Linked DNA regions of Aromatoleum petrolei. The protein of the gene in region 1 binds, or shares a complex with, the protein of each later gene. Links are inferred from orthologs where the notes say so. Each region holds a gene or a part of one and is shown on either strand. Other genes may lie near its edges. The genes, in order: xseA and xseB.

Evidence for each region.
Region 2: the proteins of xseA (region 1) and xseB are in contact, whole or in part, in a cryo-EM structure (PDB 8TXR), measured with the Escherichia coli proteins. The link is inferred for Aromatoleum petrolei from one-to-one orthologs.

What each region holds. Positions count from the first base shown.
Region 1 is NZ_CP059560.1:3,904,653-3,915,620, reverse strand. Bases 2,882-5,714 are described here. They hold xseA (exodeoxyribonuclease VII large subunit), read left to right. Parts: upstream 2,882-3,526; coding sequence 3,527-4,903; downstream 4,904-5,714. Other genes in these bases: ToN1_RS17765 (superoxide dismutase), read left to right, coding at 5,043-5,630; ToN1_RS17775 (hypothetical protein), read left to right, coding at 3,209-3,439; ToN1_RS17780 (MotA/TolQ/ExbB proton channel family protein), read right to left, coding at 2,882-3,222. Outside these bases: adk (adenylate kinase), read right to left, coding at 1-86; kdsB (3-deoxy-manno-octulosonate cytidylyltransferase), read right to left, coding at 155-931; ToN1_RS17795 (Trm112 family protein), read right to left, coding at 934-1,125; lpxK (tetraacyldisaccharide 4'-kinase), read right to left, coding at 1,106-2,119; ToN1_RS17785 (ExbD/TolR family protein), read right to left, coding at 2,179-2,598; more of ToN1_RS17780, read right to left, coding at 2,614-2,881; ToN1_RS17760 (sulfate ABC transporter substrate-binding protein), read left to right, coding at 5,801-6,811; ToN1_RS17755 (RBBP9/YdeN family alpha/beta hydrolase), read left to right, coding at 6,843-7,271; sulfate ABC transporter permease subunit CysT, read left to right, coding at 7,352-8,188; sulfate ABC transporter permease subunit CysW, read left to right, coding at 8,188-9,108; ToN1_RS17740 (sulfate/molybdate ABC transporter ATP-binding protein), read left to right, coding at 9,105-10,193; ToN1_RS17735 (CysB family HTH-type transcriptional regulator), read left to right, coding at 10,190-10,968. UniProt on the Escherichia coli protein: Bidirectionally degrades single-stranded DNA into large acid-insoluble oligonucleotides, which are then degraded further into small acid-soluble oligonucleotides.
Region 2 is NZ_CP059560.1:1,225,924-1,236,889, reverse strand. The notes cover bases 143-2,973. They hold xseB (exodeoxyribonuclease VII small subunit), read right to left. Parts: upstream 1,766-2,973; coding sequence 1,520-1,765; downstream 143-1,519. Other genes in these bases: ToN1_RS05575 (aromatic ring-hydroxylating oxygenase subunit alpha), read left to right, coding at 1,893-2,973; ToN1_RS05585 (polyprenyl synthetase family protein), read right to left, coding at 627-1,496; dxs (1-deoxy-D-xylulose-5-phosphate synthase), read right to left, coding at 143-603. Outside these bases: more of dxs, read right to left, coding at 1-142; more of ToN1_RS05575, read left to right, coding at 2,974-2,993; ToN1_RS05570 (efflux RND transporter permease subunit), read right to left, coding at 3,071-6,175; ToN1_RS05565 (efflux RND transporter periplasmic adaptor subunit), read right to left, coding at 6,186-7,325; ispH (4-hydroxy-3-methylbut-2-enyl diphosphate reductase), read right to left, coding at 7,555-8,493; ToN1_RS05555 (FKBP-type peptidyl-prolyl cis-trans isomerase), read right to left, coding at 8,533-8,961; lspA (signal peptidase II), read right to left, coding at 8,958-9,506; ileS (isoleucine--tRNA ligase), read right to left, coding at 9,499-10,966. UniProt on the Escherichia coli protein: Bidirectionally degrades single-stranded DNA into large acid-insoluble oligonucleotides, which are then degraded further into small acid-soluble oligonucleotides.

The DNA.
Region 1 (10,968 bases):
ATCTGCGGAATGCCGAACTTTTCCTTGATGAAGTTCGCCTGAGTACCCTTGCCTGCGCCCGGGGGCCCCAACAGAATCAAACGCATGAATCCTCTCCTCCCTGTCATGCCGCGCCAGTCCGGCCGCATGGTTCCCAAAAAATGAAGCTCGAAACTTACTCGACTCGCCCCGCGCGGTCAAACACCGCCCGGACGCGCTCAAGGTCTTCGGGCGTATCGACGCCCGCCGCCGGCGCGCGTTCGACGGAAAGTACCCGAATGCGGTAACCGTGCCACAGCGCCCGCAACTGCTCGAGCGCCTCCCAGTTTTCCAGCGGCGATGGCGCCAGCCCTGCATAGCGGCGCAGGAAGTCGACGCGATAAGCGTAGATGCCGATGTGGCGCTGTACCGGAAGGCCCGCAGGGATCGCCTCACGAGATCTGGCGAAATCGTCACGCGCCCAAGGGATCGGGGCGCGCGAGAAATACAGCGCACGATCGTGCGCGTCGCACACGACCTTGACGACGTTCGGATTGAAGAATTCGGCAGCGTCGTGCAGCGGATGCGCGGCCGTCGCGATCGCTGCGTCGGGCGAATCGGCGAGGGCCCGTGCGACATCGACGATCAGGACGGGGTCGATCAGGGGTTCGTCACCCTGCACATTGACGACGATCTGGTCATCGCTCCAGCCGCGGGCGGCAACGACCTCGGCGAGACGGTCGGTGCCGCTGGGATGATCGGCGCACGTCATCAGCACGTCACCGCCGGCCGACCGCACGGCGTCGACGACACGTTCATCGTCGGTCGCGACCCACGCGGACAGCGGCCCGGCCTTGCGTGCCTGGTCGAGCACGCGCACCACCATCGGCTTGCCCCCGATGTCCGCGAGCGGCTTGCCCGGCAGGCGCGTCGAGGCGTAGCGTGCCGGAATGACGACGTGGAAGCCGGCCATGCTCAGCGGCGCAGGGCGTCGACTTCTTCGGCCGGCAGCTGGCGCGCCTCTTCCTCGAGCATCACCGGAATGCCGTCGCGGATCGGGAACGCGAGGCGGTCAGCCTTGCAGACGAGTTCCTGCTTGTCCTTGACGAAGTCGAGGGGACCCTTGCAGACGGGGCACACGAGGATTTCAAGCAGTCTGGCGTCCATGCGACAGTTTCTCCAGGATATGTTCGGCGGCGCCCGCCGGGATCTGTGCCCTGACCGGGAATTCCCAAGTGTCGGCAGGCGCGAAAGCCGAGCATTTTACCGCATCCTTGCTGGTCAGGACTTTCGCCTCGCCCGGTGCGAACGCCAGGTCGGCTGGGGTGAATGGGTGGTGATCCGGGAAGGGATGGGGCACGACATCGAGTCCCATCGCGCGCAACTGATCGAAAAATCGCTCCGGGCGACCTATGCCGGCGACCGCATGCACGCGGCGCCCCGTGAATGCGTCGGGCTGGCACCAAGACGTCGCATCCCGCAGGGAGATGAAGGCATCGCCTTCGAGCCTCATCGGGAACACCGGCGTACCGCCGATTGCCTGCCTGACTTCTGCCGAAAGGGCGCCATGGGCAATCACCACATCGACTTCGCGCAGCCGGCTCACCGGTTCGCGCAGCGGGCCGGCGGGCAGCAGCCAGCGGTTGCCGAGCGTGCGCTCGTCCACGACCGCGAGCTCGACGTCGCGAGCAAGGCGGTAATGCTGCAAGCCGTCGTCGGACACAATGACGTCGCACTCGGGATGCCGGGCCAGAAGCGCTCTTGCCGCGGCCGGGCGGTCCGCACCGACGGCAACCGGGCAAGCGGTCAGGCGCGCGAGGAGTACGGGTTCGTCGCCGTACAGGGAAGTATCGCCGTCGGCGGGAACCAGGGCGACGCCGTCGAATTGGCCGCCATAGCCGCGACTGACGACTCCGGGCACCCACCCCGCCGCGCGCAGCTCGCGCACGAGCCAATCCACGACCGGCGTCTTGCCACTGCCGCCGACAGCAATGTTGCCGACGATGATGACCGGAACCGGGAGGCGCTCGACACGCCGCAGGTCACTGCGATAGCGGCGACGACGCGTCGCGGCAAGGGCGCCGAACAGCGCCGACAAGGGGCGCAGCAGGTGCGCGACGAGCGAGCGGCGTTGCCACCACTCCGGGCTGCTGCGCGCCATGGATCAGGTGTACGGCCTCGGCGGCCGGGTCGCCGACACCGCCCCGGCGGCAAGAGGGCTCACGGGGCGGACTGGGTGGCGAAGGTGATGTGCGGCAGGCCCGCACGCTGCGCCGCCTGCATTACGTCAATGACGCTCTGGTGCGCGGCCTTGGCGTCAGCCGTGATGACCACGACTGGATCCTTGCCTCCGGCGGGAACGGCGCGACCGAGCGCCGCGGCGATCGCATTGATGCTCTTGTCGCCGACCGGCTGGCGATTGACGAGAACGTCTCCGGCGGCATTCACCGCGACCACGATCTCGCTGGGCGTAACTTCGGCGGCCTTGGTGTCGGCCGTGGGGAGGTTGATCTCGAGTCCCGACACCTTGGAGTAGGTCGTCGTGAGGACGAGAAAGATGATCAGGACCAGCAGGACATCGATTAGCGGGATCAGGTTGATGTCCGGTGCTTCGTGTTTGCGTCCGCGCTGGAAGTTCATGCGCTGCATTCCCGCTCAGGGACGACGGTCGCCGTGTACGACCTCGACCAGCTTGATCGCCTGCTGCTCCATGTCGACGACGAAGCCGTCGACGACCGCGCGGTAATGGCGCCAGAAGATGATCGAGGGAATCGCGATCATCAGGCCCAGGCCCGTGGCGTAGAGAGCGGTGGAGATGCCCTGCGCGAGCTGCTGCGGGTTGGTCGTGGCCGCTCCCTGGGCGGCGAAGATGTCGATCATGCCGACGATGGTGCCGAACAGGCCCATCAACGGCGCGATCGACGCGATGGTGCCGAGCGTGTTGAGAAAGCGCTCGAGTTCGTGCGCGACGGCGCGGCCGGTTTCCTCGATCGCCTCCTTCATGACTTCGCGCGTGCTGCCGACATTGCGCAGGCCCGCGGCGAGGACGCGACCGAGCGGCGAATGGGCCGCCACGCGGTTGGCCATCTCGGACGTGGCGCCCTTCTGGCGTAGGTCGGCGAGCACCTTTTCGAGCAGCCCTTCGGGCACGATGCGCGAACGACGCAGGGTGACGCCGCGTTCGATGATGAGGGCGACGGCAACGATGGATACCAGCAGGAGGGGCCAGACGGGCCAGCCCGCGGACTGGATGAGCGCGAACACGCAGGAACTCCGGGAACTCGAAAAAAGAAGAACTCTAACCCCGGGCCGCGAACACGGCAAGGGCGCACCCTTTTGTCATGAACGGGACAAGAATCCACAAAACCTGTGGATAAGTTTGTGGATTCTTCGCGAATTAGTCGCCAAATGGCTGTCGCGACAAGTGTTTTCTTACTGCGATGAAAAATTAAGCAACAATTTTGTTGTTTATAAACAGTGACTTGCAAATACCCCTAAATACCGCGCGGATTCGTACATACACCATTGACAGAACGGCCACCTTGTGGATTCCGCTACAATCCGCCTCATGCAGAACACCGATTCCCTTCACTTCGGCGGCCCGGAAGACGCGAACGGCCCCGGCCGGGCGATCAGCGTCTCGACGCTCAACCGGATTGCCCGCGAAACGCTCGAAGCCCGCTTCCCCTTGCTGTGGGTGAGCGGCGAAATATCCAACCTCACACGGGCGCCGTCGGGCCATCTGTATTTCACCCTGAAGGACGCCCAGGCGCAGGTTCGCTGCACGATGTGGCGCAATCGTGCCCAGCTGCTGCCGTTTCGCCTCGAGAACGGGATGCGTGTGGATGCCCGTTCTCTTGTGACGCTGTACGAGGCGCGCGGCGATTTCCAGCTCAGTGTCGAAGCCTTGCGCCAGACCGGGCAGGGCAACCTGTTCGAGGCCTTCCTGCGCCTCAAGGAAAAACTTGCGGCGGAAGGCCTGTTTGATCCGGCTGCGAAGCGGGAACTGCCGCCTTACCCGCGCCGCATAGGCGTCGTGACTTCGCCTGCGGCCGCGGCATGGAAGGACGTGTTGGCGGCGTTGCAGCGGCGTGCGCCGCACTTGGCGGTGGTCCTCTACCCGTCGCCGGTGCAGGGCGCGGACGCCGGCGCGAAGCTCGCGGAAGCCGTGCGGACGGCGGATGCGCGCGCCGCGGACGACGGCATCGACCTGCTGCTGGTGGTACGCGGCGGCGGCAGCATTGAGGACTTGTGGGCCTTCAACGACGAGGCGCTGGCGCGCGCAATCCGCGCCTGCACGGTGCCGGTCGTGAGCGGCGTCGGCCACGAGACGGACTTCACCATCGCCGATTTCGCGGCCGACGTGCGCGCAGCAACGCCCACGGGGGCAGCCGAGCTGGCGAGCGCGGGCTACCACGCCGCGCGGGCACGCGTGGGCGACTTGGCGCGCTCCCTGTCCACCGGCATGGAACGGCGCCTGCACGGACTGGCACAGCGGCTCGACCGGGCTGCGCTGCGGCTGGTGCATCCACGCGAGCGGCTGGGGCTCGCACGCGAGCGCAGCGAACTGCTCGCCACACGCCTGGGCGCGTCGATGGCGCGCCGCCTGGAACGCATGGAAGGAACACGCCGCGTCCTGGAACTGCGCCTCGTCGCCCGCGAGCCCGACCTGCGCCGGGAGATGGAGCGCTGTGCCCGTGCGGCGCAAAGGCTCAGCGTAGCAGGTGAACGCCTCGTGCAGCGCCGTGCGGAGCGACTCGCCACGCTGGCGACCCACCTGCAGCACCTGGCGCCGCAGGCGGTGCTGGCGCGCGGCTACAGCATCACGCGCGATGCCGAGGGGCGAATCCTGAGGCACGCCGACGAGACGACGGCAGGCGAGGAGATCTCGGTGGAACTCGCAATCGGGCATCTGCGTGCTATCGTGAATAGCACGAAAGCATGAAGCACGCGCTGCAGCGCGTTGCAGGATACTCCCGCGGACAGGCTGCACGGCCCGCCGGATTGCCAGCGGGGCTCAATCCCGACTAGAATAGTCAGGCTTTAACCCCGACAACCCTGAAACGAAACAGGAAGGAGAACAAATGGAACATACCCTGCCCCCCCTGCCCTATGCGAAGGACGCCCTGGCTCCGCACATCTCGGCCGAGACCATGGAGTTCCACTACGGCAAGCACCACCAGGCCTATGTGACCAACCTCAACAACCTGATCAAGGGCACCGAGTACGAGAACCTCGACCTCGAGGCGATCATCAAGAAGGCCCCCGCCGGCGGCGTGTATAACAACTCCGCGCAGGTTTGGAACCACACCTTCTTCTGGAACGGCATGAAGCCGAACGGCGGCGGCGAGCCGACGGGCGCGCTGGCCGAAGCGATCAAGGTTAAGTGGGGCAGCTTCGAGGACTTCAAGAAGGCCTTCACGACCTCGGCCGTGGGCAACTTCGGTTCGGGCTGGACCTGGCTGGTGAAGAAGGCCGACGGCAGCGTCGACATCGTCAACATGGGCGCCGCCGGCACTCCGCTGACGACCGGCGACAAGGCCCTGCTCTGTATCGATGTGTGGGAACACGCCTATTACATCGACTACCGCAACCGTCGCCCGGACTTCGTCGCGACTTTCCTGAACAGCCTCGCCAACTGGGACTTCGCCGCGAAGAACTTCGCCGCCTGACCCGGATCGGCTTGACCGGCCTGCACAGGGCCGGCTGCATGGCCTCCTCCCGTTCAACGGGCGGAGGCCATGTCGTTTGTGACTATACATTTCAGTTTTTCTTCGTTCAGGTAATCAGCGCAAGTCGGTAGATTTTCTCCATCGAATTCAATTCACCGGAGAAAGCCACCATGAAATCCACTCTCTTGCGCCGCAGCCTGATTGCCTTCGCCCTGAGCGCGGGGATCGCAGGCGCCGCATACGGGCAAACAACCCTGCTCAACGTCTCGTACGACCCGACCCGCGAGCTGTACCAGGCGTTCAACCCCGAATTCGCGAAGTACTGGAAGGCGAAAACCGGCCAGGACGTGACGATCAAGCAGTCGCATGGCGGCGCCGGCAAGCAGGCGCGCGCGGTGATAGACGGGCTGGAGGCGGACGTGGTGACCCTGGCGCTGGCCTACGACATCGATGCGATCGCGGCGAAGACGGGCAAGATCCCGGCGGACTGGCAGAAGCGGCTCGCGCACAACAGTTCGCCCTACACCTCGACCATCGTTTTTCTGGTGCGCAAGGGCAACCCGAAGGGCATCAAGGATTGGGGCGATCTCGTAAAACCGGGCGTCGAGGTGATCACCCCGAACCCGAAGACGTCCGGTGGTGCGCGCTGGAACTACCTTGCGGCATGGGGTTACGCGCTTCAGCAGCCGGGCGGCGACGAGTCGAAAGCGAAGGCGTTCGTCACCGACTTGTTCAGGCACGTGCCCGTACTCGATTCGGGCGCACGCGGCGCGACGAATACCTTCGTGCAGCGCGGGATCGGCGATGTACTGTTGGCGTGGGAGAACGAAGCCTTCCTGTCGGTGAACGAACTGGGGCCGGACAAGTTCGAAATCATCGTGCCGTCGGTGACGATCGTCGCCGAACCGCCGGTTACCGTTGTCGATGGCGTCGCCAACAAGCGCGGCACCACCGAGATCGCGAAGGCCTACCTCGAGTACCTGTACTCACCGGCGGGACAGAGGATCGCGGCGCAGCACTATTATCGCCCGGCGAAGCCGGAGCTGGCCGACCCGAAGGACGTGGCGCGCTTCCCGAAGGTGAAGACCTTCACGATCGACGGGCTGTTCGGCGGCTGGGCTAAGACGCAGAAGGCGCACTTCGACGACGGCGGCGTGTTCGACCAGATATTCACCCGTTGAGCCGCGCGTCACGATACCCGGAGAGCCGCGCATGCGACACACGACGCTGATCGTGCCGGGCTTCCACGGCAGCGGACCGGACCACTGGCAGACGTGGCTGGAACGGCGCCTGCCGGACGCGCGGCGCGTGCGCGGCGTTGATTGGGAGGCGCCGGTGCTGGCGCGCTGGGCGGCGGCGGTGCGGCGCGAGATCGACGAGTCGGCGCACTCGGTGTGGCTCGTCGCGCACAGCTTCGGCTGCCTGGCGAGCGTGGTCGCCGCGGCCGACCGGCCCGAACGGGTGGCCGCGGCGCTGCTCGTCGCGCCGGCCGATCCGGCCCGTTTCGGTCCGCTCGGACTGCTGGAGGAGGCGCCGGCGCAAGGCTTAGCTACGGCCCCCTGCTGCACACGGACTGCCGTCCGGCCAGGCATGACTGACGCCCCGACACGCCCCCTTCCCCCTTCGCAGGAATTCGAATAACCAGCCCGCTTTTTATTATTTAACGGGCCCAAGCGGTGCGCATAGACTTGAATCATGAAATGCATAGGGAGCATCACGAAATGAGCGCCAGCCGGGCCTTCCGGGTGCTGCCGGGCTTCCGCTTGACGCTCGGCTACACCCTCGCCTACCTCTCGCTGATCGTGCTGCTGCCGCTCGCGGCGGTGTTCCTCAAGACGGCCAGCCTGAGCGCCGCGGAATTCTGGGCAGTCATCAGCGCGCCGCGCGTCGTCGCAAGCTACAAGCTGTCCTTCGGCGTATCGCTCGCCGCCGCCGCCATCAACGCCGTATTCGGCCTGCTGCTGGCGTGGTCGCTGGTGCGCTACAGCTTTCCCGGCAAGCGCTTCGTCGACGCCTTGGTGGACCTGCCCTTCGCGCTGCCCACCGCGGTCGCCGGCATCGCGCTGACCGCCCTGTATGCCAAGAACGGCTGGATCGGGCAGTACCTCGATCCGCTGGGCATCCAGGTGGCGTTCAAGCCGCTGGGCGTGCTGGTTGCGCTGGTCTTCATCGGCCTGCCCTTCGTCGTGCGCACCGTGCAGCCCGTCCTCGAGGACCTCGACACCGAACTGGAGGAAGCGGCCGCCAGCCTCGGCGCCGGGCGCTGGCAGATCTTCCGTCACGTGATCCTGCCGGTGCTGCTGCCAGCGCTGCTGACGGGCTTTGCGCTGGCCTTCGCCCGTGCGGTGGGCGAATACGGATCGGTCATCTTCATTGCCGGCAATATCCCGATGGTGTCAGAGATCACGCCGCTGATGATCATCACCAAACTCGAACAATACGACTACACGGGCGCGACCGCGATCGCGGTCGTGATGCTGGCGGTGTCGTTCGCGCTGCTGCTCCTGATCAACAGCCTGCAGGCGTGGACGACCCGGAGAACCGGGAGGGACCGCTGATGGCCGGCGCAGCGACACTCGACTGGGCCGGCGCCGCGCACACCGACGCTGCCGACCGTTTCGAATCCCGGGAGGCCACGCGCGAGGAGCCTTGGATCAAATGGACGATCCTCGGCATCTCGCTCGCCTTCTTCGCGGTGTTCCTGCTGCTTCCGCTCGTAGCGGTCTTTGTCGAGGCATCGCGCAAGGGATGGGAAACCTATTGGGGTGCGCTGATACACGAGGATGCGCTGTGGGCGATCAAGCTCACGCTCACCGCGGCGGTGATCTCGGTGCCGCTCAACCTGGTGTTCGGCGTCGCGGCCGCGTGGGCGATCGCGAAATTCGAGTTCCGTGGCAAGCATCTCCTCATCACACTCATCGACCTACCCTTCTCGGTGTCGCCCGTGATCGCCGGCCTGATCTACGTGCTGATTTTCGGTGCACAGGGCTGGCTCGGCCCCTGGCTTGCCGATCATGACATCAAGGTCATCTTCGCGGTACCCGGCATCGTGCTCGCGACGGTGTTCGTGACCTTTCCCTTCGTCGCACGCGAACTCATTCCGCTGATGCAGGCACAGGGCCGCGAGGAGGAGGACGCCGCGATCGTGCTCGGCGCCAACGGCTGGCAGACCTTCTGGCACGTGACGCTGCCGAACATCAAGTGGGGACTGCTGTATGGCGTGATCCTGTGCAATGCCCGCGCGATGGGCGAGTTCGGCGCGGTGTCGGTCGTCTCCGGCCACATCCGCGGCCAGACCAACACGCTGCCGCTGCACGTCGAGATTCTCTACAACGAATACCAGTTCGCCGCCGCGTTTGCGGTGGCGTCGCTGCTGGCCCTGCTCGCGCTCGTGACCCTGGTGATCAAGACCTGGGTCGAGCACCGCGCCGGCGGCGGGAAGCAATCACGAGAAGCCCATCAGGACGCCGCATCATGAGCATTCAGGTCAGAAACATCCGCAAGACGTTCGGCGACTTCGTCGCGCTCGACGACGTCTCGCTCGACTTCCCGACCGGCGAACTGGTCGCCCTGCTGGGGCCGTCCGGCTGTGGCAAGACGACGCTCCTGCGCATCATCGCCGGCCTTGAGCAGGCAGAATCCGGACAGGTACTCCTGGACGGAGGGGACGCCTCGGGCACCCATGTGCGCGACCGCCAGGTCGGCTTCGTGTTCCAGCATTACGCGCTGTTCCGCCACATGAGCGTGTTCGACAACGTCGCCTTCGGCATGCGCATGAAGCCACGCGGGCAACGTCCGTCGGAAGTGCAGATCCGCGACAAGGTGCATGAACTCCTCGACCTCGTGCAGCTCGACTGGCTCGCCGACCGCTTCCCGGCGCAACTGTCGGGCGGCCAGCGCCAGCGCATCGCGCTCGCCCGTGCCCTCGCGGTGGAACCGCGCGTGTTGCTGCTCGACGAACCCTTCGGCGCGCTCGATGCCAAGGTACGCAAGGAACTGCGCCGCTGGCTGCGCAAGCTGCACGACGAGCTGCATATCACCTCGATCTTCGTCACCCACGATCAGGAGGAGGCCCTCGAGGTTGCCGATCGCATCGTGCTGATGGACCGCGGCCATGTGGAGCAGATCGGCACACCCGAAGAGGTCTACCGCCAGCCCGCGACGCCCTTCGTGTATGGGTTTCTCGGCTCGGTGAACTTCTTCCACGGCCGCGTCGAGGACAACGCGCTGCGCGTCGGCGACGACGTCCTGCCGAGCGCACAGCAGGGCTTCGACGCCGGCGCCGAAGTCATCGCCTTCGCCCGCCCGCACGAACTCGACCTCGTGCCCGAGGCGCATGGCGACGCCGGGGTCGCGGCACGCATCACCCGCATCCTCGCCTTCGGCGTCACCGCCCGCATCGAGCTCGACGGGCTGAACGGTGCCAGCGGTCAGCATTTTGAAGTCGAACTGACGCAGCAGCGCGTCGCCGAACAGAATCTCGCCGAAGGCCAGGCCGTGCGCCTGCTACCCTCGCACCTCAAGGTCTTCGAGCGCAACGGCATTACTGGAGCAACTGCATGAATTTCCAGCAGCTACGCATCATCCGCGAGACGGTGCGCCGCAACTTCAATCTCACGGAGGTCGCCAACGCGCTGTTCACGTCGCAGTCCGGCGTTTCCAAGCACATCAAGGACCTCGAGGACGAGCTGGGCGTCGAACTCTTCGTGCGCAAGGGCAAGCGCCTGCTGGGTCTCACTGACCCGGGCCGCGAACTGGTCGTGATGGTCGAGCGCATGCTGCTCGACGCCGGCAACATCAAGCGGCTCGCCGAGCAGTACAGCAATCGCGACGAGGGCCGCCTGACGGTCGTGACGACGCACACGCAGGCGCGCTACGCGCTGCCCAAGGTCGTGACCGGATTCAAGAGGGTTTATCCCAGGGTGCTCCTCAAGCTGCATCAGGGCAGCCCCGAGGAGATCGTGTCGATGGTGCTGGACGGTCAGGCGGACATCGGCATCGCGACCGAGGCGATTGCGGACGTGGCCGAACTGGCGTCCTTCCCTTACTACTCCTGGCATCATTCGGTGATCGTGCCCGCCGGGCATCCACTCGACAGCGCAATGCCGCTGACGCTGGAGGCGATCGCCGAATACCCGCTGATCACCTACCACGAAGGCTTCACCGGACGCTCCATCATCGACCGCGCATTTGCCGCCGCAGGACTTTCCCCCGAGTTCGCGATGTCGGCGATGGACGCTGATGTCATCAAGACCTACGTCGAACTGGGGCTGGGCGTCGGCATCGTCGCGTCGATGGCCTTCCAACCCGGGCGCGAAGGCGAACTCCGCCAGCTAGA
Region 2 (10,966 bases), 2.7 Mb from region 1 along the record:
GCTGCCGGAGAGCATGCGCGCGAGGATCTTGGTCAGCGCACCGACCGGCGGCGAGATCGACATCTCGTTGTCGTTGAGGATCACCAGGAGGTTCACGTCGCTGGTGTCGCCCGCATTATTGAGCGCTTCGAAGGCCATGCCGGCCGACATCGCGCCGTCGCCGATCACGGCGATCGAGCGGCGGTCGGTGTCGCCGCGGTCACGCGCGGCCACCGCCATCCCCAGCGCGGCCGAGATCGAGGTGGAGGAGTGCGCCGTCCCGAAGGTGTCGTATTCGCTCTCGCAGCGTCGCGGAAAGCCCGAGATGCCGCCGAACCGGCGCAGCCCGCTCATCGCTTCGCGGCGTCCGGTCAGAATCTTGTGGCCATAGGTCTGATGGCCGACGTCCCACACGATGCGGTCGTCGGGAGTGTTGAAGATGTAGTGCAGCGCGATCGTGAGCTCGACGGTGCCGAGGTTGGAGGACAAATGCCCGCCGGTCTTCGATACCGATTCGATCAGGAAGGCGCGCAACTCGGTCGCGAGCGCATGCAGGTCGCGCCGTTCGAGCCGGCGCAGGTCGGACGGTGAGTCGATGCGGTGCAGCAGGGGGTACTGAGGCATTTGGATGTCCGGCAGGGCGGAATTCAGAATCGGCGGTGGACGATGAAACTCGCCAGTTCGTCCAGCCTTGCGGCCGCGGGGCCGAAGGATGCGATGGCGTCGCGGGCGTCGGCGAGCAGAACGTCGGCCAGCGTGCGCGCTTCGGACAGACCGAGGAGCGTGACGTAGGTCGGCTTGTTGTGTTCCGCGTCCTTGCCGGCGGTCTTGCCCAGGGTGGCAGTGTCGGCCTGCGCGTCAAGGATGTCGTCGACGACCTGGAACAGCAGGCCGACGAGTTTACCGTAGCGGTCGAGGTGGGCGAGCGCCTCGGGAGCAAGCGGTGCGCCCGCCTGCGCGCCGAGCAGCACCGAGGCCCGTATCAGGGCGCCGGTCTTGTGGATGTGCATGAACTCGAGTTCTTCGCGTGTGAGCTGCTTGCCCACTGCGCCCAGGTCGATGGCCTGGCCGCCGGCCATGCCGCGCGAGCCGGAGGCGCGTGCGAGGAGCGTGATCATCTCGAGCTGCACGGCGGCATTGTCGCTCACACGGTCTTCCGCGATGACCTGGAAGGCGAGGGCCTGTAGCGCGTCGCCCACGAGCAAGGCGGTCGCTTCGTCGTATTCGACGTGCACGGTGGGCTTGCCGCGGCGCAGGACGTCGTCGTCCATGCAGGGCAGGTCGTCGTGGACGAGGGAGTAGGCGTGGATGAGTTCCACGGCACAGGCGAGGCGGTCGAGACGTGCGGGGGCTGCGCCCGCGAGCTGGCCAGCCGCATGCACAAGCAGCGGACGCACGCGCTTGCCACCGCCCAGCACGGCGTAACGCATCGCCTCGTGCAGGCGCTGCGGGGCGATGGACGCTTCGGGGAGGATGGCGCCGAGTGCGGTTTCGGTGCGTTGCTGGATGCCTTCCATCCAGGCGGCGAAATGATTCCCGCTCACTCCGGGCTCCTCCTGTCTTCGGGGTTGTCGAGTGGTGCGAGCACGCCGTTCTCGAGCTGGAGCACGCGCTGCTCGGCTGCCTGCAGGGTTTCCTGGCAGTATTTCAGCAGGCCGGCGCCGCGCTGGTAGTGTTCCAGCGCCTGTTCCAGCGTGATGTTGCCGGTTTCCATTTCCTGCACGATCGATTCGAGTTCGGCGATGGCCGATTCGAAGGATTTCGGCGAGTTTGCCGTCTTTGCCATGACTCGAAGCCGGGCCAGTAAAAGGGAGAAAAGTAACCGATCGCGCTACTGGCGGTCAAATTACTTCTCGCATAAAATGGTCTGCTGGTTTTTCCGAATTTCTTGACTTTTCATGGGAGGTTCGGGGGTGTCCGACCTTGCTTCCAAGGCCAAATTGTCCCCGGCGGTGTCTCAGTTGCCGGTGTCGGCGTATTTCGACGAAAGCATTTTCGAACTCGAAAAACGTCTGTTGTTCCAGGCCGGGCCGGGCTATGTCGGTCATGAACTGATGGTGCCGGAGGTCGGCAGCTATCGTTCCCTGGAGTGGCTCGACCATTCCAAGCTTCTGTTTCGTACCGGTGACGGTGTTCATCGGCTTTCGAACATCTGCCGCCATCGCCAGGCAATCATGCTCGAAGGTTCGGGCAAGGCCGAGCGCATCGTCTGCCCGATCCACCGCTGGACCTACGACCAGCGGGGCGAACTGCTCGGTGCGCCGCATTTCCCCGAGAACCCCTGCCTCAACCTCAGGCGCGATGCGCTGGAGAACTGGAACGGCCTGCTGTTCGCGGGGCCGCGCTCGGCCGCAGCCGACCTGGCCGGCATGAACGTGGCAGAGCAGTTCGATTTCTCCGGTTACAAGCTCGATCGAGTCGAGATCCACGAGTGCAAGTACAACTGGAAGACCTTCATCGAGGTCTATCTCGAGGACTACCACGTCGTGCCCTTCCATCCCGGGCTGGGCAACTTCGTGACCTGCGACGACCTGAGCTGGCAGTTTGGCGACTGGTATTCGGTGCAGCGTGTGGGAATCACCTCGCTCGCGAAGCCGGGGTCGGCGACCTACCAGAAGTGGCACAAGGCGGTGCTCGACTACTACGGTGACAAGCGCCCGCAGCAAGGGGCGATCTGGCTCACTTACTATCCGAACGTGATGGTGGAGTGGTATCCGCACGTGCTGGTGGTCAGCACGCTCATTCCCCAGGACGTGAACCGCACGACCAACGTCGTCGAGTTCTACTATCCGGAAGACATCGTGGAGTTCGAACGCGAGTTCGTGGAGGCCGAGCAGGCGGCCTACATGGAGACGGCGATCGAGGACGACGTGATCGGCGAGCGCATGGACCGCGGCCGTTGGGCATTGCTGCAGGAGGGGCGCAACGAGGTCGGGCCCTACCAGTCGCCGTACGAGGACGGAATGCAGCACTTCCACGAGTTCTACCGCCGCATCATGGGCGAACATTTCTGACGGCGCCTTGCCGCGCCGTACCGGATCGTGCAGATGAACGGGCCGCCCGCGGGCGGCCCGTTTCCTATTCTGCGCGGTCAGGAGCGCATTTCGTGCACGTCTGCCGCGGCATTTTCGTTGCGCGGCGCGGCACGGCGCTCGTGCCGCTTGCGCCAGCGCGCGAGCATGTCGTCGACGAGGGAGTAGACGACAGGAATCACCAGCAGACTGAGGAAGGTCGAGGTGATCAACCCGCCGATGACGGCGATCGCCATGGGGGCGCGGAAGGACGGATCGACCCCTAGGCCCAGTGCAATCGGCAGCATGCCGGCACCCATGGCGATGGTCGTCATGATGATCGGGCGGGCGCGCTTGTGGCAGGCATCGATGACTGCATCGAAGCGGGACATGCCGTGATCTCGTCGCGCGACGATCGCATACTCGACGAGCAGGATGGAGTTCTTGCTGGTGACCCCCATCAGCATGATCAGGCCGATCAGCGAGGGCATCGAGAAGCTGCTGCCCGCAACGAGCAGGGCGACGAAGGCGCCGCCCAGCGCGAGGGGCAGTGCCGCCAGGATGGTCATGGGCTGGGTGAATTCGCGGAACAGCAGGACCAGCACGAGGTAGATGCAGAGCACACCGGTGAGCATCGCCAGGCCGAAGCTCTTGAACAGGATGCGCATCTCGTCGGCGTCGCCGATCGGCTGCCAGATCACGCCCTGGGGGAGCGCCTGCAACGAGGGCAGCGCCCGGACCTCTGTCTCGACCTCGCCCATCGGCCGGCTCGTGAGTTCAATGTCGAAGTTGATGTTGCGGCGGCGGTCGAAGCGGGCGATCTCGGACGGGCCGCTTTCGATGCTGATGTCCGCGACATTGCCGAGCATGACGTTCCCCTGGCGTGCGGGAACCGGCAGGCGCGCGAGGAGTTCGAGATCGCCGCGCGCCCCTTCGGGCAGGCGTACGACGATGGGGACCTGGCGTTCCGAGAGATTGAGCTTGGCGAGGCCGAAATCGTAGTCGCCGGCGGTGGCGATGCGCAGCGAATCCGAGATCGCCGCGGCGGTGACGCCGAGGTCGGCGGCACGGGCAAAGTCCGGGCGCACGACGACCTCGGGACGCACGAGGCTCGCGCTGGAGGTGACGTTGCCGATGCCCCGCATCGCACGCAGATCGCGTTCGACGTCCCGTGCCGCGCGCGACAGCACCGCGGGGTCGTCACCGATCAGCGTGAATACGTACTTCTCGCCGCCGGCGCCGAGTCCGACGCGCACGCGCACACCGGGAAGGCTGCGCAAGGCCTGACGCAGCTGTTCCTCGATCTGCTGCTTGGTGACGGCGCGTTCGCCACGCGGAGTCAGGTTGATCGTGAGGGAGGCCTTGCGGACTTCGGGGGCGCCACCCAGGTTGAAGGCGTCCGCGCCCGCATTGCCGCCGCCTACCGCGGTGTAGACCTGCTTGACGTGGGGGTTCTGCGTGATGATCGCTCGGGCCTGTTCGGCAGCACGGGAGGTTTCGTTGAAGCGACTTCCCGGCGGCAGCTCGATCGATACGAGCGTCTGCGCGAGATCGTCAGGCGGCATGAAGGCCGTGGGCAGAAGAGGAATGAGGGCAAGCGAGCCGACGAAGAAGCCGGTCGCCGCGAGCATCGTGGCCCAGCGGTGGGTCAGGCATGCTCGCACCCAGCCGAGGTAGGCCGTCGTGAGCCGCCCTTCATGCGCCGTGGGCGGGATGGGGCGCAGCATGTAGGCCGACATCATCGGGGTGAGCATGCGGGCGACGAGCAGCGAAGCCATCACCGCGAGCGACGCGGTCCAGCCGAACTGCTTGAAAAACTTGCCGGAAATGCCGCTCATGAAGGCCGTCGGAAGAAACACGGCGACGAGGGTGAAGGTCGTGGCGATGACGGCGAGCCCGATCTCGTCGGCCGCTTCCATCGCAGCCTGATACGGCGTCTTGCCCATGCGGAGGTGGCGCACGATGTTCTCGATCTCGACGATCGCGTCGTCGACAAGGATGCCGATCACGAGTGACAGCGACAGCAGCGTCACGACGTTGATGGTGAAGCCGAGGTATTCCATGCCGATCAGTGCCGGTAGCACGGACAGGGGCAATGCGGTTGCAGCCACGAAGGTCGCGCGCCAGTCGCGCAGGAAGAACCATACGACGATCACTGCGAGGATCGCGCCTTCCGCCAGCAGCCACAGGGAACCGTGATAACCCTCGCGGACCGGATCGACGAAGTTGTATGCCTCGCGGAACGTGATGTCGGGATGCGTCGCGGAAAGCTCGTGGATGCGTCGGGCGACGCCTTCGGCGACCTCGATCTCGCCGGCACCGCGCGCTCGCACGATCTCAAAACCGACGACGGGCTTGCCGTCCAGGAGCGCTGCCGAGCGTCGTTCGGCGACGGTGTCCTCGATCCGGCCGAGGCTGCCGAGGCGCATGTTGCGTCCGTCGCTCAGCGCGATTTCCATGTTCGCGAGTTCCGCGGCGCTCAGTGCCGTAGCCAACGTTCTGACGGCCTGCTCGCCGCTGCCCAGATCGGCCCGTCCGCCGGAGGATTCGAGCTGGATCCGCCGCAGCTGGCGGGAAATGTCGGCGACAGTGGCATTGAGCGCGAGCAGCCGGTCGGGGTCGAGTTCGAGGCGCACCTCGCGCGTCGCTCCGCCGACGCGTGACACGAGGCCGACTCCGGGAACGGAGAGCAGGGCCTTCGCAACCGTGTTGTCGACGAACCACGACAGCGCTTCCTCGTCCAGCGTATCAGAGGCGATGGTGTAGGTGACGATCGGCAGGCCGGAGAGGTTGAAGCGCTGGATGACGGGATCGCGCAGGTCGCCCGGCAGATCGGAGCGGACGCGCGAGAAGGCATCGCGGACGTCATCGACGGCTTCCTGGGTCGGCTTCTCGAGCCGGAACTCGGTCGTGACCGTCGCGACCCCATCCTGGATGCGCGTGTAGATGTGCTTGACGTCCTGCAGCGTGGCAATCGAATTTTCGATCTTGCGTGCCACCTCGGTTTCGAGTTGCGCCGGTGCCGCGCCGGGCAGGCTCGCGGTGAGCACGACCATGGGAAGGTCGATGTCCGGAAAGTTCTGCACTTTCATCCGGCTGAAAGACAGTATCCCGAGCAGGCTCAGCAGGATGAACAGGAGCACGCCCGGGACCGGGTTGCGGATCGACCACGCCGATACGTTCATCGCCGGCGCCTCACTGCTGCGGGGAAGCGGCCGGGGTGGCTGCCGCTATGTCGACCAGGTCGCCGTCGTTGAGAAAACCGACGCCGCTACGGACGAAGCGCTCGCCTTCGGCAATGCCGGCGAGGATCTCCATGCTGTCACCCCGCCGCCGACCGGGCGTCACGCGAACTTGCGCCAGCTTTCTGTCGGAGCCGATCCGGAAGACGTAGGAGAAGCCATCGCGCAGGAGCACGGCCGATTGCGGCAGGCTGAGTGCGTGGGCGAGCTCCTGGGCGAGCGGGATGATTTCGCCATTGGCGAACATGCCCGCCTTTGCCCCGCTTTGGTCGAGATCGACATAAACGATCCCGTTGCGCGTCTGCGGGTCGATCGAGGGGGCGATGCTGCGCACACGACCGCTCACGGTTTCTCCGCCGGCAAGTTTGAGCTTCGCCGCGTCGCCGGAACGGATCTGGCCGATGTCTTCGGCCGCGACCTCGGCGCGCCACTCGAGGCGGCCCTGAAGGATGAGGCGGTAGAGTTCCTGTCCCGCCTGCGGGACGGTTCCCACCGTCGCTGCACGGCCGGAGATGAGCGCATCGTCGGGCGCCAGGATGCGGGTCTGGCGGACGCGCAGTTCGGCCAGCTGGACGCGCGCAGCGGCGAGCTCGATGCGCGACTTGGCGGTCTGTTCGGCCGTCAGGTATTGCGTGACCTGTTGCTCGCTCATCATGCCCGTCGGCTGGAAACGCCGCGCGCGGTCTCCGTTGGCGCGCGCTTCGGCGTGCATCGCGCGAGCCTCCTGGAGCTGGGCGCGCGCCTGGGCGAGATCGGCCTGCACGACGGCGTCGTCGAGCGTCACGAGTATCTGCCCCTTGGTCACGCGGTCGCCGACATTCGCATGCACCTGCGCGATGCGCAGCCCACCGATCTCGCTGCCGACGATCGTCTCCTGCCATGCGGCGACATTGCCGGTCGCGGGAATCGATCGGCTCCATGCGACGGGCTGAGGGATGGTGACTTCGACCGTGAGGGCCGGTCGGGCGGCGGAGGTCGCCGCATTGGGTGAGCTCTGCGGCGTATCGGCATTCGGTGCGCTGCACGCCCCGAGGATGGCGAGCGCAATGGTCGGCAACAGTACCGTCAGCCGTTCGGAATGTCTGCGTTTCATCGCGGGAGGGGCTCCCCTGGGGCTGCTGGATGTCACCCCGGCTCGAGCGACACGCCGGTAGTGGTGTATCTGGACGCGCGGTCGAGGGGGGCGGTCAGCTGCCGCACGATGCGCGATAACGGCATATTTAGCCCTCTTGTTCGCGGCTTGGCAACACGTGCGCGCAGGCGGAAGGGGTTGCCGGCCCGCCGCGGATCCCCCTCTGGAGGAGCCCGGCAGGTGTACGTGCTCAGGCGTCGGCCTGCAGCTCCTTAGGCAGCGGGAAGGTGACTCGCTCGGGAACGCCTTCGAGAGTGCGCACCGAGCCGCCGCCAAGGGCCTTGAGGCGTTCAATGACGGCGTCGACCAGCACCTCCGGGGCGGAGGCTCCGGCCGTCACGCCGATGCGGTTCCGTCCCGCAATCCACGCCGGGTCGATGCCTTCGGCGTTGTCGATCAGATAGGCGGGCACACCGAGCAACTCGGCGACTTCGCGCAGGCGGTTGGAGTTGGAGCTGTTGCGCGAGCCGACGACGAAGACGATGTCGACGCGCGGGGCCATGAACTTGACCGCGTCCTGCCGGTTCTGTGTCGCGTAGCAGATGTCGTCCTTCTTCGGGCCGACGATCGCCGGGAAGCGTTCGCGCAGCGCAGCGACGAGGGTCGCCGCGTCATCCACCGACAGGGTGGTCTGCGTCACGTAGGCGAGCTTGTCGGGGTCGGCGACCTGCAGCGTTGCGACGTCCTCGACCTTTTCGACGAGATGGATGCCGTCCTTCACCTGTCCCATCGTGCCTTCGACTTCGGGGTGGCCCTTGTGCCCGATCATGACGAGCTCGCGGCCCTGTTCGCGCATGCGTGCGACCTCGATATGCACCTTGGTGACGAGCGGGCAGGTGGCGTCGAACACGCGCAGGCCGCGCTTCTCGGCCTCCGCTCGCACCGCCTGGGGCACGCCGTGGGCGCTGAAGATGACGGTGCTGCCGGCGGGAACCTCGTCGAGCTCCTCGACGAACACCGCGCCCTTGGCGCGCAGGTCGTCGACGACGAACTTGTTATGCACGACTTCGTGGCGCACGTAGATCGGTGCGCCGAAGCGCGCCAGTGCGCGTTCGACGATCTCGATCGCCCGTTCCACCCCGGCGCAGAAGCCGCGCGGATTGGCGAGCAGGATTTCGGAATCGTTCATCTTGACCTCTGTGTGGGTTGGGGCCGGCCGCCTGCGGCGTCAGAGGACACCGATGACTTCGACCTCGAAGCGGATCGTCTTGCCGGCGAGCGGGTGGTTGAAGTCGACGATTGCGCGGACGTCGTCGATTTCACGCACGAGGCCGGAGTAGCGGGTGCCATCGGGTGCGCCGAATTCCATGATCGTCATCGGTTCGATTTCCTCTTCCGGCATGTGTTCGCGCTTCACGTGCTCGACGAGGTCCGGGTTGTAGGGGCCGAAAGCCTGTTCCGGCGCCAGCGTGAACTGCTGGTGGGTGCCCACCTCCAGGCCTTCGAGCACGCGCTCGAGACTCGGGAGGAGGTCGCCGCATCCGAGCTGCAGGGTCGCAGGCGTGCCCTCGAAAGTGCTGATCAGCGGCTGGCCGTTTTCGAGGGCGATGCGGTAGTGCAGCGTTACGAGGCTGTTCGGTTGGACGGTCTGCGTCACGAGGGGTTCTCCGGATTGGTGTTGCTGGTGGTGCGCGGGGCGCGGAACTGCGCCCACAGCATCAGGGCGACCCCGACGGTGATCGCCGAGTCAGCCAGGTTGAAGGCCGGCCAGCCGTAGCGACCGACGTGGAAGTAGAGGAAGTCGACGACGGCGCCGTGAACCAGGCGGTCGATGACGTTGCCCAGTGCGCCGCCGATCAGCAGGCTGAAGGCCAGCGGCAGCAGGGTCTCGCGATGGTGATGGCGCAGCAGTGCAAGGAGCCAGCCGCTGACGCCGAGCGCGAGGATGACGAAGAACCAGCGCTGCCATCCGGAATGGTCGGCCAGGAAGCTGAACGCGGCGCCCGGGTTGAACACCAGCACGAGTTGGAAGAAACCCGTGACCGGAATGGCCTCGCCGAAGTCGAGCTGCGACAGCACGAGCCATTTCGTCAACTGGTCGAGGACGATCACCAGCGCCGCGAGTTCCAGCCAGCCGAAGAAGCGGCGCGTCAGCGCGGGGGCGCTGCCGGTCGCCTGCGGGGCCGCGGCGGAATCACGCATGGACGCGCGTTTCCCCGGCGCCGAAGAGGTTGTCGTGGCAGCGGCCGCACAGTTCGGGGTGCTCGGCGTGGCTGCCGACGTCGGTACGGAAGTGCCAGCAACGGCCGCACTTGGCGTGTCCGGACGCGCTCGCGTCGATCCCTTCGGCGGCCTCGTCGGCGGCGCGCACGAGTTCGGCGCGCGAGGTGATCAGCACGAAGCGCAGATCCTCGTCCAGGCTTGCCAGCGCATCGTGTTTCGTGCCGCTCGCGCGTACGACGACCTCGGCCTGCAGCGAAGCGCCGATCCGGCCTTCCGTGCGCAGGCCCTCGAGAACCTTCTGCACCTTGGCGCGTTCCTCGCGGATCAGCGTCCAGCGCGCAACGAGCGCTTCGGTGTCGCCGAGCGCGGGCAGTTCGTGCCAGGTGTGAAGCATCACGCTGTCTTCCTTGTCCTGGCCGATCAGCGACCAGATCTCTTCAGCAGTGAAGGACAGGATGGGCGCCATCATGCGGATAAGGGCCTGAGTGATGTGCCACAGGGCGGTCTGCGCGGCGCGGCGTGCGCGCGAGTCCGCCTTGGTCGTGTACAGGCGGTCCTTGAGGATGTCGAGGTAGAACGCGCCGAGGTCTTCGGCAGCGAAGTTCTGCAGCGCCTGGACGATCTTGTGGAACTCGTAGCGCGCGTAGTCGGCGGTGACCTGTTCCTGCAGGCGCTGCGTCAGCGCGAGCGCGTAGTGGTCGATGTCGAGCCACTCGGCGACCGGCACGGCGTCCTTGGCGATGTCGAAGTCGGCGGTGTTGGCGAGCAGGAAGCGCAGGGTGTTGCGCAGGCGGCGATAGACTTCGACGACGCGGTCGAGGATCTCCTTGGAGATCGTCAGCTCGCCCGAGTAGTCGGTGGCGGCGACCCACAGGCGCAGGATCTCGGCTCCGAGCTTGTCGGAGACTTCTTGCGGGGCGACGACGTTGCCTTTCGATTTGGACATTTTCTTGCCCTGGCCGTCGACCACGAATCCGTGGGTCAGCAGGCCGTCGTAAGGGGCGCGGCCGTCCAGTGCGCAGCCGGTGAGCAGCGAGGAATGGAACCAGCCGCGGTGCTGGTCGGAGCCCTCGAGGTAGAGGTCCGCTGGCCAACGGCTGACGTCGGTGTGCGAACCGCGCAGTACCGTCCAGTGGGTGGTGCCGGAATCGAACCAGACGTCGAGGGTGTCGCGCATTTTGTCGTATTGCGCGGCCTCTGCACCGAGGAGTTCGCCGGGTTCGAGCTTGAACCAGGCGTCGATCCCTTCCTTTTCGACCCGTTTGGCGACCTCTTCGACCAGTTCGAGGCTGTTCGGATGCGGTTCGCCGGTTTCCTTGTCGAGGAACAGCGGGATCGGCACGCCCCAGTTGCGCTGGCGCGACACGCACCAGTCGGGACGGTTGGCGATCATCGAGTGCAGGCGTGCCTTGCCCCAGGACGGGAAGAACTGGGTGTCG